Regions from separate parts of the Dellaglioa algida genome, predicted to be linked through region 1. Evidence: predicted binding sites of a transcription regulator. Region 1 holds the regulator's gene; the other holds the start of a gene.
What was found. Region 1 encodes HrcA, which represses chaperone genes, less so after heat shock. Its sites were predicted from a motif close to TTAGCACTCNNNNNNNNNGAGTGCTAA; they were not measured.

Region 1 (8,377 bases):
CTTTAGCTGCGCCTTCGGCACCAGCTTCACCTTGAGCATCTTGTGCTTGTTGATATAATTTAACAGTTAGGTCTTGAACGATTTTATTCAATTCGTCTTTCTTGACTTTCATATCTTCAACATTGTTATCTTCTTGAGCTTTCTTCAAAGCATCACGAGCATCTTCTGCAGATTTAATTTCTTCTTCAGTTACTTTACCTTTTAATTCTTCTAAAGTTTTATCAACTGAGAATAATAATTGGTCAACTTCATTTTTCAAGTCAACTTCTTCTTTACGTGCTTTATCAGCTTCTTCATTTTCTTTAGCTTCGTTAACCATGCGTTCGATTTCGTCTTCTGCAAGACCACCTGAACTCTTGATTGTAATTTTTTGTTCTTTGTTTGTGCCTAAATCTTTAGCAGAAACATTAACAATCCCATTTTTATCAATATCAAATTTAACTTCGATTTGAGGGATGCCACGAGGTGCAGCAGGAATATCATTTAATTGGAAGCGACCCAATGTTTTGTTATCTGTAGCCATTGGACGTTCACCTTGTAAGACATGGATATCAACGGCTGGTTGGTTATCTGCGGCTGTTGAGAATGTTTGTGACTTACTTGTTGGAATTGTTGTGTTACGGTCAATTAACTTAGTGAAGACACTACCCATTGTTTCAATACCCAATGAAAGTGGTGTTACATCAAGTAAAACGACATCCTTAACATCACCAGTAATCACACCACCTTGAATTGCAGCACCAAGTGCAACAGCTTCATCAGGGTTAACTGATTGGTTAGGTTTATGGTCTGTTTCTTTTTCAACTAATGCTTGAACTGCTGGAATACGTGTTGATCCACCAACCAAGATAACTTGATCAATATCAGCATTTGTTAAACCGGCATCCTTCAAAGCATTTTGAACTGGAATACGTGTACGTTCAACTAATTCTTGTGTTAAGTTATCGAATTGTGCACGTGATAATGTTGCTTCTAAATGTAAAGGTCCAGCAGCACCGGCTGTGATAAATGGTAAGCTAATTTGTGCACTAGTAACACCAGAAACATCTTTTTTAGCTTTTTCAGCAGCATCTTTAAGACGTTGCATTGCCATTTTATCTTTTGATAAATCAATACCATTTTCTTTTTTGAAAGTATCAACTAACCAGTCCATGATTTTTTGATCAAAATCATCGCCACCAAGTTTAGTATCACCATTTGTTGATAATACTTCAAAGACACCATCGCCTAATTCAAGGATAGAAACATCAAATGTACCACCACCTAAATCAAAAACAAGGATTTTTTCATCTTTTTCAGTATTTTCAAGACCATATGCCAAAGCTGCTGCAGTTGGTTCGTTAACAATACGTTCAACTTCTAAACCGGCAATTTTACCAGCATCTTTTGTAGCTTGACGTTGTGAATCATTGAAGTATGCAGGAACTGTAATAACAGCTTGTGTTACTGATTCGCCTAAGTATGCTTCAGAATATTCTTTAATGTATTGTAAAATCATTGCTGAAACTTCTTGTGGTGTATATGATTTACCTTGAATATCAACTTTATAGCCTTCTTCACCCATGTGACGTTTAATTGATGCCACAGTATCTGGATTTGTGATTGCTTGACGTTTTGCAACTTCACCGACTTGTGTTTCGCCATCTTTAAATGAAACAACTGATGGTGTTGTACGGTTTCCTTCTGGATTTGTAATAATTTTTGCTTCTTTACCTTCTAAAACAGCAACAGCTGAGTTAGTTGTTCCTAAATCAATTCCTATAATCTTTGCCATAATTTATCTACCTCTTCTTATATTATTATTGAGCGACAACGACCATTGCTGGACGTAACACTCTATCTTTTAATTTGTATCCTTTTTGAAGGACTTGAACAATTGTATCTGCCTTCTGATCATCAGAAGCAGGAACAGTTTGAACTGCTTGATGAATAGTTGGATCGAACATAACGCCATCAGTTGCAATTTCAATCACGTCATTATTAGTTAACGCTTTTTGTGCATCTTTGTAAACTAATTCGATACCTTTTTTTAGTTGCTCGCCATTTTCAGTATCGACCTCAATTGACAACGCTCTTTCTAAATTATCGATAACAGGCAAAACGTCTTTAGCTAATGACTGTCCACTATACTTCAAGAGTTGTTCTTGTTCTTTCTTAAAGCGAGTATTCATATTTGCCATCTCAGCTTCTGCCCGTAAATATTTATCTTCCATTGCATCTAGATTGACTTGTAATTCAGCCAACTTATCCGCATCAGAAGGTTTTTTACTAAATTTTTCTTTTACTTTATCAGTAACAGAACTTTTTTTCTCATTTTGATCAGTTGTTTCATTAGCTTGATGTTGCTCTTGTGCAACATCTTCCTCAACTAAATCTTCTTTGGCATCCTTAACCACACACAACACCCCTTTTCTTATTTATCAAATTGTTGATAATAATCTAATAATTTTTTTGCAAGCTCATCACTGAATGCATCGAGTAAACCAATCATCTTTGAATATGGCATATTTGTTGGACCCAATAACGCAATAACACCCTGACCGTGGTCGCTAACATCATAACTAGCTGATATTAGACTATAGTTATCAAGTAATTGATTCGTTAATTCCTCACCAATCTTAATTTGAATGGGTTTACCTTGAATGCCAATCAAATCACCAATATTCTTATTATTCGATGTATCTACTAAATCATACAGTGATTTTAGCTCATCCACGTTACTGTCAGTTGCAAAATCTAAAATATTAGATTTACCGCCAACAAATACCTGTTCACGTGCCGCCTGCTTTAAAATATTGCCAAAAACGTCTAAAATGCCATCCGGTCTACGCATATAATCAACCAACATAACCGGAATACTTGTCCTTAGCTTCATAGAAATTTCGGCTAACGACAACCCAATTAATTGATCGTTCAACAACCTCGTTACAGCTTCCAAATCTGAACCATTAATTGATTTAGGAATGCTAAACGTTTGATTTTCAACGACACCACTACTCATAACAAGAATAGCCATAATTCGGTGATTTCCTAGTGGAACTAATCGGAATCCTTCGAGTCGACTCTCCGTTGTTTCAGGTCGTAATGAAATTGCCGTATAATTCGTCAAATCTGAAAGAATCTTAGTTGATTCCGCAAATATTTCATCAATCTTTTGAAAATGAACGCCAAGAGAATTCTGAATATTCACCAGTTCTGCCGCCGGAACAACTCCGGGTTGAACAATATGGTCTACGTAATAACGATATCCTAAAAACGAAGGGATGCGTCCTGAAGAAGAATGCGTTTTTTTAATTAACCCTTTATTCTCCAAGGCAACCATTTCATTTCTTATCGTTGCCGAACTAACATGCATTGGCAAAAAGTCGACGACCGATTTAGAACCAACCGGCTGCCCAACTTCTGTGTAAACTCTGACAATTGCTTCTAACACTAACATTTGTCTTTCCGTTAGCATGATCAATCACCTCTTTTTAGCACTTAGCACAATAGAGTGCTAAGACAACTATTAATATACTAAATGTTTAGATTGTTGTCAAGGAATGCACTCGTTTTTTTAAAGAAAATGACTGACTAAATATCTCTATTTGGTCAGTCATTTATGATTTATTTAGATTAATTAATTAAAATAAGTATTTGTCATTTTTTTATCTTGATTTAACTGTGAGATTAATCCATCAATCCCATCAAATTTAATTTCACTTCTCAAATATGACAGCCATTCGACCGTTACCTGTTGACCATAGATCATTTCATTAAAATCAAACAAATTAATTTCAACGGTTAATTCACGATCTTGCCCAAATGTGACATTATATCCGATAGATGCCATTCCACGATACCAGACACCAGATACCTGGACCCTTGTCACATAGATTCCAGGTCCCGGAATTCGAATATGCTCGTTAAACTCTAGATTCAACGTCGGAAACCCAAGTTCTCTACCCCTGGCTTCGCCATGAACAACCTCACCAATCGTTTGATACTCATACCCTAACAATCTATTCACATCGTTTATCTGCCCTTTATCGATAGCAGCCCTAATTCTAGTTGAACTTATCTTTTGATCTTCAGATATCAATTCAGGTACAGTTACAACCTCAAATTGTTGATGAGCATACTTGGCCAATGTATCCATATTAGCAATATCTTTTTTACCATAAGTATAATCAAACCCAGCAACAACAACTTGTGCATGCAGATCAATCATATACTTGGTAACAAAATCCTGTGGTGTTAAACTTGCCAAATCATTGTTTAACGTTAGGATATAAAAAATATCAACACCTAGTCCCTCCATTAATGAAATTTTCTTTTCCATTGAGGTTAAGTATTTAATACTTCGTTCAGGTTTCTTTTGAAATTGAACCGAAGGATGCTTATCAAACGTCATCACCGCAAGTTTAATTTTCTTTTCGTTAGCTTTTTGTTTAGCCTTTAATATTACTTTTTGATGTCCTAAATGAACGCCGTCAAAAAAACCCATAGCAAGTGAGATCGCCTCGTCATCAATTTTTTTAGGATCGTATGGCTCAGTTAAATAAATAACTTTCATATCACAATAACTTCCTTTACCCTAAATCAAACATTGTTTCAGATTGATAACGGTTTTTTTCACTGTTCAATCTATACAAACATCTAATTTTATTTTCATAAACTAATGCAACCATTGGTTCGTCATTAAAAGAATCAATGGCCAAGAAACCACCATTTTTAACAATTGCCCATTGTTCATCAGTTAATTCATACTTTTTAAATGACGTTAATGCAGCGTCAATTGGATATAATAATGATTCCAGCGTTCCATTAGCCTTGGCTTCATTAAGTTGGTCAAGCGTGAAAGCTTTATCAATTCTAAATCCGCCACTTTCCAATCTAGTTAAGTCTGACATAACGGCGGGTACACCCAATTCTTTTCCAAGATCAACAGCCAACGTTCTGACATAAGTCCCTTTACCACAAGCAACTTCAAAATAAATTTTTTGTCTTTTATTTTCGGTATCGTATTCTGCGGGCTTTGTTTGAATAAACGAAGTCACAGTAATTTCTCGTTCTGGTCGTTCAACCGTTTCACCTTTACGTGCATAATCGTACAACCGACGTCCATTAACTTTAACGGCAGAAAACATTGGCGGTATTTGAATCATTGTTCCCGTCATTTGTTTCATAACAGCATCAATTTCATCCGCTTCAAATGGTTTCAAAATATCTTTTTCTTCAATTGTCTCACCATCTAAATCTTCAGTTTCAGTAGAGAATCCAAGCGTAATTTCACCCCTATACACCTTACCAGAATTCATTAAATAGTTTACAGTCTTTGTTGCTTTACCAATACAAATTGGTAAAACACCATCAACGTTTGGATCTAAAGTACCAGAGTGGCCAACCTTTTTGGTTTGAAAAATACCACGACATTTAAAAACACAATCGTGACTAGTCATACCACGTTCTTTGAATAGTGGAATAATTCCGTCCATCTTCTTACCTCCGTTATTATACTTTTAATAGTATAGCATAATCATCAAACTGAAGGATATCGTTTGTACCTTAGTATAAAAATTTAAAATAAAAAGTCTTAAAACACTATTAAATAATGTTTTAAGACTTTTAAATTAATATTCAGAATCTATTTTTTTAAGCAGTTGATCAATTTTGTCGCCATATTGAACTGACTCATCTCTCACAAAAGCCAATTCTGGTGTTTTATAAATCGAGAGTCTTGATCCAAGTTCACCACGAATTAATCCAGAAGCTTTTTCTAAACCACGTTGTGTTTTTTGTGCGTCTGATGCCATATTTGACAAAATACTGTAGTAAATTGTCGCCTGTTGCAAGTCACCAGTCACATTTACACCCGTAATTGTAACACCTTCAACGCGAGGATCTCTCACGCGTTTTAAAAGAATGTCATTAACTTCTTTTTGGATTTCTTGTGATAAACGACCCACACGATAATGTTGTGTCATTGTATATCCTCCTAATAGTTGTTATGAATTATTTAACTGGAACTTCTTCCATAACGTAGGCTTCAATTTGGTCGCCTTCTCTAATGTCATTGTATTTTTCAATCATGACACCACATTCAAAACCTTGTTTAACGATCTTAACGTCATCTTTAAAGCGTTTCAAACTTGCTAATTTACCTTCGTAAATCACAATTCCGTCACGGATTAAACGAACGCCACTATCTCTTTCGATGTAACCTTCAGTGACATAAGCACCACCGATTGTTCCAACTTTTGTAACTTTGTATGTTTCACGAATTTCAACTTGGCCCGTAATTTTTTCTTCATAAACGGGTTCAAGCATCCCTTTCATGGCAGTTTCAATTTCTTCAATCGCGTTGTAAATAACACGATGTAAGCGAATATCCACTTCATCAGATTGCGCTTGAAGTTTAGCTTGAGGCGTTGGACGCACATTGAAACCAATGATAATAGCGTTACTTGCTTCTGCTAAGGTAACATCACTTTCAGTGATTGCACCGGCAGCTTGATGAATAATGTTAACGCGAACGCCTTCAACATCAATCTTCTTCAAACTACCTGCAAGAGCTTCAACTGATCCCTGTACATCGGCTTTAATAATAACAGCAACTTCTTTTAATTCTCCCTCTTTAAGAGAATCAAACAAGTTATCAAGCGTTACATGAGTCACGTTTCCACGTTCCTTCGTTAAGGCACGTTTAGCACGTTCTTCACCAGCTGCGCGAGCCGTTTTTTCGTCATCGAAGACAACGAAACGATCGCCGGCACCCGGAACATCATTCAACCCAGTAATTTCAACTGGTGTTGCAGGTTTAGCTTTATTGACTTGACGACCTTTATCATTTGTCATAGTACGAACACGTCCGAAACTATTCCCAACAACAATTGGATCCCCAACTTTTAAAGTTCCTTGTTGAACAAGTAATGAAGCAACCGTTCCACGGCCTTTATCAAGACGTGCTTCAATAACTGAACCGATACCTTTTTGTTTTGGATTTGCTTTTAATTCAAGAACTTCAGCTTCAAGTAAAATCATTTCTAATAATTCATCAAGGTTGTCACCAGTCTTCGCTGAAATTTCAACGAAAATTGTGTCGCCACCCCAACTTTCAGGAATTAATTCATATTCAGCTAATTGTTCTGTAACATGGGCAGGATTTGCACCAGGTTTATCAATCTTATTAACCGCAACAATAATTGGAACGTTTGCAGCTTTTGAATGATTAATTGCTTCGATTGTTTGAGGCATAACCCCATCATCAGCAGCAACAACTAATACTGTAATATCAGTAATATCTGCACCACGGGCACGCATATTTGTAAATGCAGCATGTCCAGGTGTATCCAAGAAAGTAATCGTTTTGTTATCATGTTTTACTTGGTAAGCACCAATATGTTGCGTAATACCGCCGGCTTCACCGTCAGTAACATGAGTATGACGTAATTTATCAAGTAAGGTTGTCTTACCGTGATCGACATGTCCCATGATTGTAACAACTGGTGGTCTTGAAACAAGATTATCTTCATTTTTAACTTCAGCATCAAACAACTTGTCAATATCGGCAACATCAACATCAATTTTAGCTTCTGATTTGATTCCATATTCAGATGCTAAAATTTCAATTGTATCCGTATCAAGTGTTTGATTTTGGTTAACCATTACGCCCAGCATAAATAATTTTTTGATGATTTCTGCTGGTTCACGATGAATCTTTTTAGCAATTTCTGCAACGTTTGTTGCTTCATTGTAAAATAAGATTTCTGGTAATGGTTTATCTTTTCTAGGTGATACTGGTGGTTTTGGCGTCGTTGAGCGACGGTTTTTCTTATTTCTGTTACGTTTGTTATAAGGATTATTCCCATAACGGTTATTGTTATTAAATCTCGAACGTCCTTGCTGATTAGCGTTACCATTATTAGCAGTTCTAGCACTTGATTGCGTACTATTTTGAGGACGACTTGCGGGTTTGTCACTTGTTGCTTTAGTTGTTGCACTCGCCGTAGTAGCTGGTTTAGCCGCTACCGGATTTGTTTTTTGAGCGGCAGGTTTACTGCTTGTTGTTTTTGAAACAGGTTGTGCCGGTTTCTTAGCAGCTGGTTTATTCGTTGCAGCTTTGGGTGCAACCTTTGCAGCAGGTTTCTTTACGGCCGCAGGTTTAGCAGTCCCTTTTTTAAAGTTATCGCGGATTTGACGTTCTTCATTGTCACCAATAGTTGACATATGATTTTTAACATCAAATCCTTTTGTTGTTGCAAAATCGATAACATCTTTAGTATTCAAATCTAGCTCTTTAGCTAATTCATAAATTCTTTTTTTTCCCATATTTGCATGCTCCTTCTATATATCCATTAAGTCACACATCCTTCTGCTAAAACCCTTATCGGTAATA
Region 2 (8,377 bases), on a different contig from region 1:
TTAAACCAAGTACCACGATAACAGGACTAATTAATTTCATATTTTTGAATGGATGAATATTTTGAATATTAATTGTGGCTGAGAGGACATCTAAAAAAGTTGTCGTTACAGTTGAAAAAATAATGATGAATAAGGCAATAATACCTAAACCAGAAGTGACTAAGAATGATGTGAAATCAGTATAGCCAGTTCTAGTTGTTAAAAATAAGCCAATTGTAAACATGATAAAACTACCGATAAAGTAGCCCATGGAACTGATTGCGGACATCGCGATTGGACGAGTTGTTGATTTTGTGTAATCACCAATCAGTGGTAACCAAGACAATGCCATAGTAATATTTAGTTCAACGGCTGAACCAAACGTCATCGTAGTAAGATTTGGCGTATGTGAAATGGGCGTTTTAAAAATTAAAAAAATCATGATGATTGAGCCAATAACTAACAGACTAACAATAACTAAATTAATCTGATATAAGTGAGATATGTCAACTAAAAGCCAAATGATAATTAAAATTGCCATAATGATGCCCATAATAATTGAATTTTTAAAATTAAATAAGGAACTTGACACACCATTCATTGCGGAAATAGCGTTAACAATCATAACTGCCGTCCAACCAATTAATTGAACTAAGTTGATCAGTGAGAATAAAATAACGCCGGTTGAACCGAAAGTAGATTTTGTTGATTGAATAGCCGTCTGATGTTTCTTAGCGCCAATATAACCGGCAGGTAATAAAAAGAGACCGCACCCAATTAAATGCCCCATTAAAATAGCAAGGAGTCCTTTGGAAAACCCGAGTGGTACTAGCAACATTCCAGTCATAATTTCAGCGATTGAAATAGCTGCACCCAGCCAAATTAAAAATTGGCCATGTAGTGCTTTAGATTCAGACATCTTAGGCGTCCCCCAATTGGAAATAACGATTAATGGATTGCACCGTTTGTTTAATATTGGTACTTTGGGAAATTAATGAGATAACGGCAACGCCTGAAACAGTTGTCTTGGCTAAATCGGCTAAATTAGTCTCTGAAATACCGCCAATGGCAACAATCGGGTGATCACTGATAGCCAGTAATTGAGAAAGTCCGGCAATTCCGAGTGGGGCGGTGGCATCCGGTTTAGAACTTGTAGGAAAAATTGGGCCACTGCCAATATAATCAACAGCTGATAATTGATTTGCTACATTAATTTGATCAAGCGTCTGGCAAGAGAGTCCAATACTTAATTGACCTGCTGCTTGTTGAATGACATCTGTAATTCGTTGATCTGTTTGACCAACGTGAATACCGTCTGCGTGAATGTCGAGTGCTAGAGAAAGGTCATCGTCAATGAAAAATGGGACATTGTATGCTGCACATAAATTTTGACAGCTGATTGCAAGTGCCTTTTTCTGCGTTTTATTTAACGGATTTAATGGATTTTTTTCTCTGAATTGAAAGCAAGAAATACCGGCTTTTAACGCTTTTTCTAATACAGGTAGTAATTGATTGTCGGGAACGTCTTGTGTTCCTGCAATAAAGTAACTTGCTAACCACGTTTGGTTAAAGTTTTGCATTTTTTGCGACCTCTCGATATGCCCAATGGTTTAGGGGACCATGACCGTGGCCAACAATAATACCATCGGCAATTGTCGCTTCAACATATTTTTTGGCTGTTATAATAGCCGTTTCAACGTCCGCTCCCTTGGCTAACTCAGCGGCGATACATGCTGATAGCGTATCTCCGGTACCATGAGTTCGGATTGTATCAATGCGTTTTGAAGATAACCAAAATGAATGGCCATTTTCTAGTAAGACAAAGTCACTCGCAGTGTTTGCAGAATTCTGATGACCACCTTTAATAATGACATTTTTTGCACCTAAAGCCTTCATTTTTTTACCGGCCATAATCATATCTTCCTTGGAGTTAATCGTTAGACCTGTGAGTACTTCAGCTTCAGGAATATTTGGCGTCACCACTGTAGCCAGTGGAACCAAATTTTCTTTAATTGTGATGACGGCATCTTCGGTCAGAAGCGTTGCTCCACCTTTTGCGACCATGACGGGATCAACAATTAACGGACCAAAGTCGTATTTCTTTAGGTTTTCTACGACAATAGAAACGTGCTCTGAATCGGCTAGCATTCCTGTTTTGCACGCTTTAATAGCTAAATCATCTGCGATTGATGTGAATTGTTCATTAATAATCTTAGCGGGTAGTGGAAGGCTATCTTGAACGCCTATTGTATTTTGTGCCGTAATTGCGACAAGAACAGTGGCAGCGTACACGTGGCGTTCTTGCATTGTTTTCAAATCAGCTTGCATACCAGCACCACCGCTGCTATCTGATCCAGCAATTGAAAGTGCTTGTGGAAAATCAGTCATTATATTTAGTCCTCCATAGTTATTTGGTCGGCAATTTCTTTTGTTGTCACCAAATGTAATTTGTCTAGTAAGGCGACAATAAAGCTACCTGGTTTTTCATCTACCAATTCATTTGCGACGATTTCACCAGTTGTCGCAAAAATAAGACAAGCCATTCTTGCTGCTTCAAAGTAATTATCTTTAGAAACTGCTGCAAATGCGGCAATTAAACTTGAAAGCATGTCACCTGAACCTACGTGAATCTGGAAAAGGGGCGTGCCGTGAGTCACCGTTGTGTCATGCGTTCCATCAGAGATATAATCGGTTGGACCGCTCAAAACAACCGTACAGTTGTAACGTTGCGCGACTTTTTTTGCGACTTCTGCCAAATCAGCGGACCCATCACCAGCATCAATTCCTTTGGCCTGCCATTTGATACCGGCAAGTGCGGCTATCTCACCAGCATTACCACGAATAAAGTCAAAATGGATATGGTCTAATAAATTAGTGACCACTTTTTGGCGGTAAGGCATTGCCACGGCAACGGGATCTAGTACAAGTGGGATATTTAAGTCATTGGCAAGTTGACCGACTTTTTCAATGTAGGGGAGCTCATCACTTCTGAATGAGCCCATATTAATTGCGGCACCGGAAGAAATCTGAAGCATTTCGCTCGCTTCTTCAATTGCGCTGGGCATAATGGGCGAAGCACCAATTGAGTTAAGCCCGTTGGCAACGTCTTGAACAGTGATGTAATTTGAAATATTAAATATAACCGGATTTTCTGAACGGATTCTATCGAGTAATTCTAATTGCATGGTTTCTCCTCTTAAGTACACAAAAACCCCACTCCTTAACAAAAAAATCGTAGAGTGGGGTCCTTCTTCACACTTTCCTACGCAAGTTTTGACTTACAGGTTCGAAGGGATTAAGCCGCAAAAGCTTATCTCAGTTCTTCTAAAGAACACCCCTAGTGTACTTATATTAAATTTTTAGTTTACAAGAAAAGAATAGGCTTTCATTGCTTGAATGTCAACAAATAACAAAAAAGAAGCGAGTCTATTCAAGAGCTAGACTTGCTTCTTCCCAATTGCTTTCTGCAGTTTCAATTGCAATTTGAACGGTTTGTAAATCAGTTTGAAGTTCTTGAAGTTTATCAGCATTACTGAAAATATCAGGCTGTGACATTTTTTCTTCAAGTTTCGTTTTCTGAGTTTCCAAAGCGGTCAGTTCAGTCTCTAAACGATCAATTTCACGTGTTAACTTACGTTGTTCTTTTTGAGTCTCTTTATTTTGTTGGTAATTAGTTGTAACTTTGGCTTCAGGAAGTGTGGTCGTTGAAGCAAGTTCAAGGGCTAGTTTTTCAGCTTCAATTGCTTCCAGTTCTTCTTTTTTATCCACGAAGTAATCGTAATCGCCCATGTAGTAAGTTGAACCCTCTCTAGAGACTTCAATAATACTTTCAGCTACTTTATTAATAAAATAACGATCATGTGAAACGAGTAAGACTGTTCCGTCAAAGTTATTAATCGCTTTTTCGAGAACTTCTTTACTATCAATATCCAAATGGTTAGTTGGTTCATCAAAAATTAAGAAATTATCTTTGTTCATCGCAAGCTTAGTTAAGGCTAAACGTGCTTTTTCACCACCACTCAGGTTAGAAACACGTTTCAAAACGTCATCCCCGGAAAACAAGAAACTGCCTAGTAATGAACGAATATCTGTTTCGGGAGTTGAGGGATGGTCATTCCACAATTCGTCTAAAACAGTATTTTTATCCGTTAATTGGTTTTGTTCCTGATCATAGTAACCGATATGAACGTTAGTACCAAGAAAAGCTTCACCACGAATAAAGGGAATTTGGCCTAAGACGCTCTTAAGTAGGGTAGATTTACCAACACCATTTGGTCCAACAATAGCTTGAACCTGATGTTTATGTAAGTCGATCGAAACGGGCTCGGATAACACTTGATTATCATAACCAACGGCTGCATTAGAGACGGTTAAAACAATATTGCCACTCTCATCTGCGGATTTGAAACTGAAACGCGGCGCCTTTTCATCACCTTCAGGACGGCCTACTTTATCCATTTTTTCAAGTTGTTTACGGCGACTTTGTGCTCGCTTAGTTGTTGAAGCACGCACAATATTTTTATTAACAAAGTCTTCAAGTTTTTCAATCTTATCTTGTTGTTTTTCAAAAACTTTCCATTCTTGTTTCAAATTTGCTTCTTTTTTAATAATGAACTGTGAGTAGTTACCGTTGTAATGTGTGGTTTCATTGTGGCTCATATCGTAAACCTCTGTCACAATTTTATCTAGGAAATAGCGATCATGAGAAACAATGAGAAGGGCGCCTGTATAGGTTTTTAAATAACCTTCTAACCAAGTTAACGTTTCGATATCCAAGTGGTTAGTGGGTTCATCTAAAATAAGTAAATCGCGTTTTTCTAGAAGTAGTTTGGCTAAGGCAAGACGTGTTTTTTGACCACCGGAAAGGGTTCTGATGTCGCGTCCAAAATCCTCTTCAAAAAATCTAAAACCATGTAAAACGGAACGGATTTCAGATTCATAACCGTAACCATTTTGTTCACTAAAATCATGTGAAAGTTGGTCGTACGTTGTTAATAGTTTTTCGAATTTTTCAGAATCTTCTGTATTTTCCGGGTCGGCAATTTGAGCTTCAAGTGTATGAATTTGAACTTCCATTTTCTTTAAGTAGTCAAAAACGTGACTCATTTCTTCCCAGACTGAGCGTTCTGAAGAAACAGTTGTTGTTTGGGCCAAGTAACCAATAGTCATCCCTTTATGTTTAATGATTTGACCGGCATCAGTCACTTCTTGATCAATAATCATTTTAATTAACGTAGATTTTCCGGCGCCGTTTCGACCAACTAAGGCAATCCTGGCGTCATCCTTGATATCCATATTGGCATTTTCAAATAAAACATCTGCACCAAAATATCGAGCTGCTTGTTGTACTTGTAACAAAATCAAAATAATTCCACCTTTCTTTTAGAGTAGTGCTTGAATCGTTAACACTAAACTGTTCATGAGAATATGTGCGACCATGGACGTTTTAATATCACCCGTTCGTTTGTAAAGATAGCAAAAGAGTAATCCAATTAAGAAGTAGATAGCTAAATGGCCATCGTTATGTGCCAAACTAAATAAGAGACTAGACGTAATTGCGGCAAAGGCCGGCGGAATAAAACTTGCTAAATTGCCAAAGAAAACCTTTCTAAAAACGAGTTCTTCCATAATTGGGGCACCGAGTGAGACGGCCAGCATGTAATAAGGATATTTTGAAAAAATAGTCATGATCTCGCTCGTATTTTGTGAGGCCACGGTTGTTTTTAAAATGGCGTATGAGATTAATTGGATTCCCATCTGGATGACTAGGGTTAAAACAAATCCAAGAATTCCCCATAAAATAATTTGCGACCATTTGGATTGGCCATCTATTGAATTTTTATTACTAAAATGATGGTTTAACCAGATTAGTAGTAGGGCGCCTAAAACGTAATCGGCCGTCATAACGGGATAAATAACTGATTTTAAAGAAAAGATTTGATTTAGAATTGTTGGTAAAATGAAAATAATAAGATAACCCAATAAAATGGCTATTGAGTTTTTACTAGTTGATTTTGACATGAAAACTCCTTTAACGACTATTAATTAGTTACGACTGTTTTTGTTGAACAAATTCGTATGATAAGTATAGCATAATTGACCGAATAACGAATTTAATTCATATCAAAATTTCCATATAAATAAGAGCTTAAACACTTGCAATTATCCCGAAAATTGATTATAGTTAATTTTGTGATTAGCACTTACATAGATAGAGTGCTAAATAATATAGTTGGAGGGATAGAACGTGTTAAAACCATTAGCAGATCGTGTTATTTTAGAAGTAACTAAAGAAGAAGAAACAACAGTAGGTGGAATTGTCTTAGCAAGTAATGTGCAAGAGAAACCACAAACAGGTAAGATTATTGCGGTGGGTGATGGTCGTACAATGCGTAATGGTGAAAAAATCGCCGTTGCTGTCAGTGTCGGACAAACCGTTTTATTTGATAAATATGCTGGATCAGAAGTTTCATTTGAAGGTAAAGACTACTTGATTGTTCATGAGAAAGATATCATTGCAACAGTAGATTAATATAAATTTTAAAGATGAGGTGGATTAATTATGTCAAAGGAATTAAAGTTTTCTGAAGATGCTCGTTCAGCAATGCTTAGAGGTGTTGACCAATTAGCCAATACCGTTAAATCAACTTTAGGACCAAAAGGCCGTAACGTTGTTTTGGAAGAATCATATGGTTCCCCAATCATTACAAATGATGGTGTGACAATTGCTCGCGCAATTGAATTAGAAGATCATTTCGAAAATATGGGCGCTAAATTAGTTTCAGAAGTTGCATCTAAAACTAATGATATTGCTGGCGATGGAACAACAACGGCTACTGTTTTAACGCAAGCAATTGTTACCGAAGGTATGAAAAATGTGACTGCCGGTGCTAACCCAGTTGGTATTCGTCGCGGAATTGAAGCAGCAACTAAAGCGGCTGTTGCTGAATTGCACGAACTATCACATAAAGTTGAAACTAAAGAAGATATTGCACAAATTGCTTCCGTTTCTTCAGCTAATGATGAAATTGGTGCTTTAATTGCTGATGCTATGGAAAAAGTTGGTAACGATGGCGTTATTACAATTGAAGAATCAAAAAGTATTGATACATCATTAGATGTTGTTGAAGGGATGCAATTTGATCGTGGTTACTTATCACAATATATGGTAACTGATAACGATAAAATGGAAGCTAACTTGGAAACACCATACATCTTGGTGACAGATAAAAAGATTTCTAATATTCAAGAAGTATTACCATTACTACAATCAATCGTTGAGCAAGGTCGTCCATTATTAATCATTGCTGATGATGTTGATGGTGAAGCCTTACCAACATTGGTCTTGAATAAAATTCGTGGTACATTCAATGTTGTTGCTGTTAAAGCACCTGGTTTTGGTGATCGTCGTAAAGCAATGCTTGAAGATATCGCCATCGTAACTGGCGCAACAGTTATTACAGATGAACTTGGTTTGCAATTGAAGGATACAACAATTGAACAATTAGGTTCAGCCGGAAAAGTCAATATCACAAAAGAAAACACAGTGATTGTTGAAGGTTCAGGTAATAAAGAAAAAATTATCGAACGTGTTGGTTTAATTAAAAAACAAATCGATGAAACAACTTCTGAATTTGATCGTGAAAAACTACAAGAACGTTTAGCTAAATTGTCAGGTGGGGTTGCCGTCATTAAAGTTGGTGCCGCAACTGAAACAGAATTAAAAGAACGTAAGTACCGTATCGAAGATGCTTTAAATGCAACACGTGCCGCTGTTGAAGAAGGTTTCGTAGCTGGTGGTGGTACTGCATTTGTTAATGTAATCGGTAAAGTTGCTTCACTTGAAGCAGTTGGTGATGAATTAACAGGTATTAAGATTGTGCAACGTGCTCTAGAAGAACCAGTACGTCAAATTGCAAAGAATGCTGGTCTTGAAGGTTCTGTGATTGTTGAAAAATTAAAATCAGAGAAACCTGGTATTGGATTCAATGCCGCAACAAATGAATGGCAAGATATGATTGCAGTTGGAATTGTTGATCCAACAAAAGTGACACGTTCAGCATTACAAAATGCAGCTAGTGTCTCAGCATTATTATTAACGACTGAAGCAGTTGTTGCTGATAAACCAGAACCAATATCTGCAGCTGACCCACAACAAATGCCTGGTGGCATGGGCGGCATGATGTAGACCCAATTGTCATAAAAAATAATAAATTTTGAAGAGCTATTAATCGCTGCTATTATGGGGCTGATGGCTCTTTTTTTTGTTCTTAAATAAAGTTCGTTCATGGTGTTGTATATTTAAATATAAACGAGTAAAATAGACTGCATTCGGTGGATAGTTAATATTGTTTAAAATAATTATCTGGCAAGATACATGTGTCATTTTGGCAGCATG

Region 2: groES (co-chaperone GroES) is a predicted target of HrcA. The motif match lies at 6,176-6,202, and genes of this name have one in related genera.

Annotation. Positions count from the first base shown of each region.
Region 1 is NZ_JANXLE010000002.1:139,162-147,538, forward strand. It holds gene dnaK (molecular chaperone DnaK) at 1-1,774, opposite strand, end outside; gene grpE (nucleotide exchange factor GrpE) at 1,800-2,396, opposite strand; gene hrcA (heat-inducible transcriptional repressor HrcA) at 2,414-3,457, opposite strand; gene ribF (riboflavin biosynthesis protein RibF) at 3,620-4,555, opposite strand; gene truB (tRNA pseudouridine(55) synthase TruB) at 4,572-5,477, opposite strand; gene rbfA (30S ribosome-binding factor RbfA) at 5,613-5,966, opposite strand; gene infB (translation initiation factor IF-2) at 5,995-8,310, opposite strand; gene N0K73_RS02425 (L7Ae/L30e/S12e/Gadd45 family ribosomal protein) at 8,326-8,377, opposite strand, start outside.
Region 2 is NZ_JANXLE010000005.1:104,849-113,225, forward strand. It holds gene cytX (putative hydroxymethylpyrimidine transporter CytX) at 1-898, opposite strand, end outside; gene thiE (thiamine phosphate synthase) at 900-1,559, opposite strand; gene thiD (bifunctional hydroxymethylpyrimidine kinase/phosphomethylpyrimidine kinase) at 1,546-2,367, opposite strand; gene thiM (hydroxyethylthiazole kinase) at 2,373-3,164, opposite strand; TPP riboswitch at 3,222-3,328, opposite strand; gene N0K73_RS05675 (ABC-F family ATP-binding cassette domain-containing protein) at 3,406-5,343, opposite strand; gene N0K73_RS05680 (CPBP family intramembrane glutamic endopeptidase) at 5,362-6,000, opposite strand; gene groES (co-chaperone GroES) at 6,227-6,511, shown strand; gene groL (chaperonin GroEL) at 6,542-8,167, shown strand.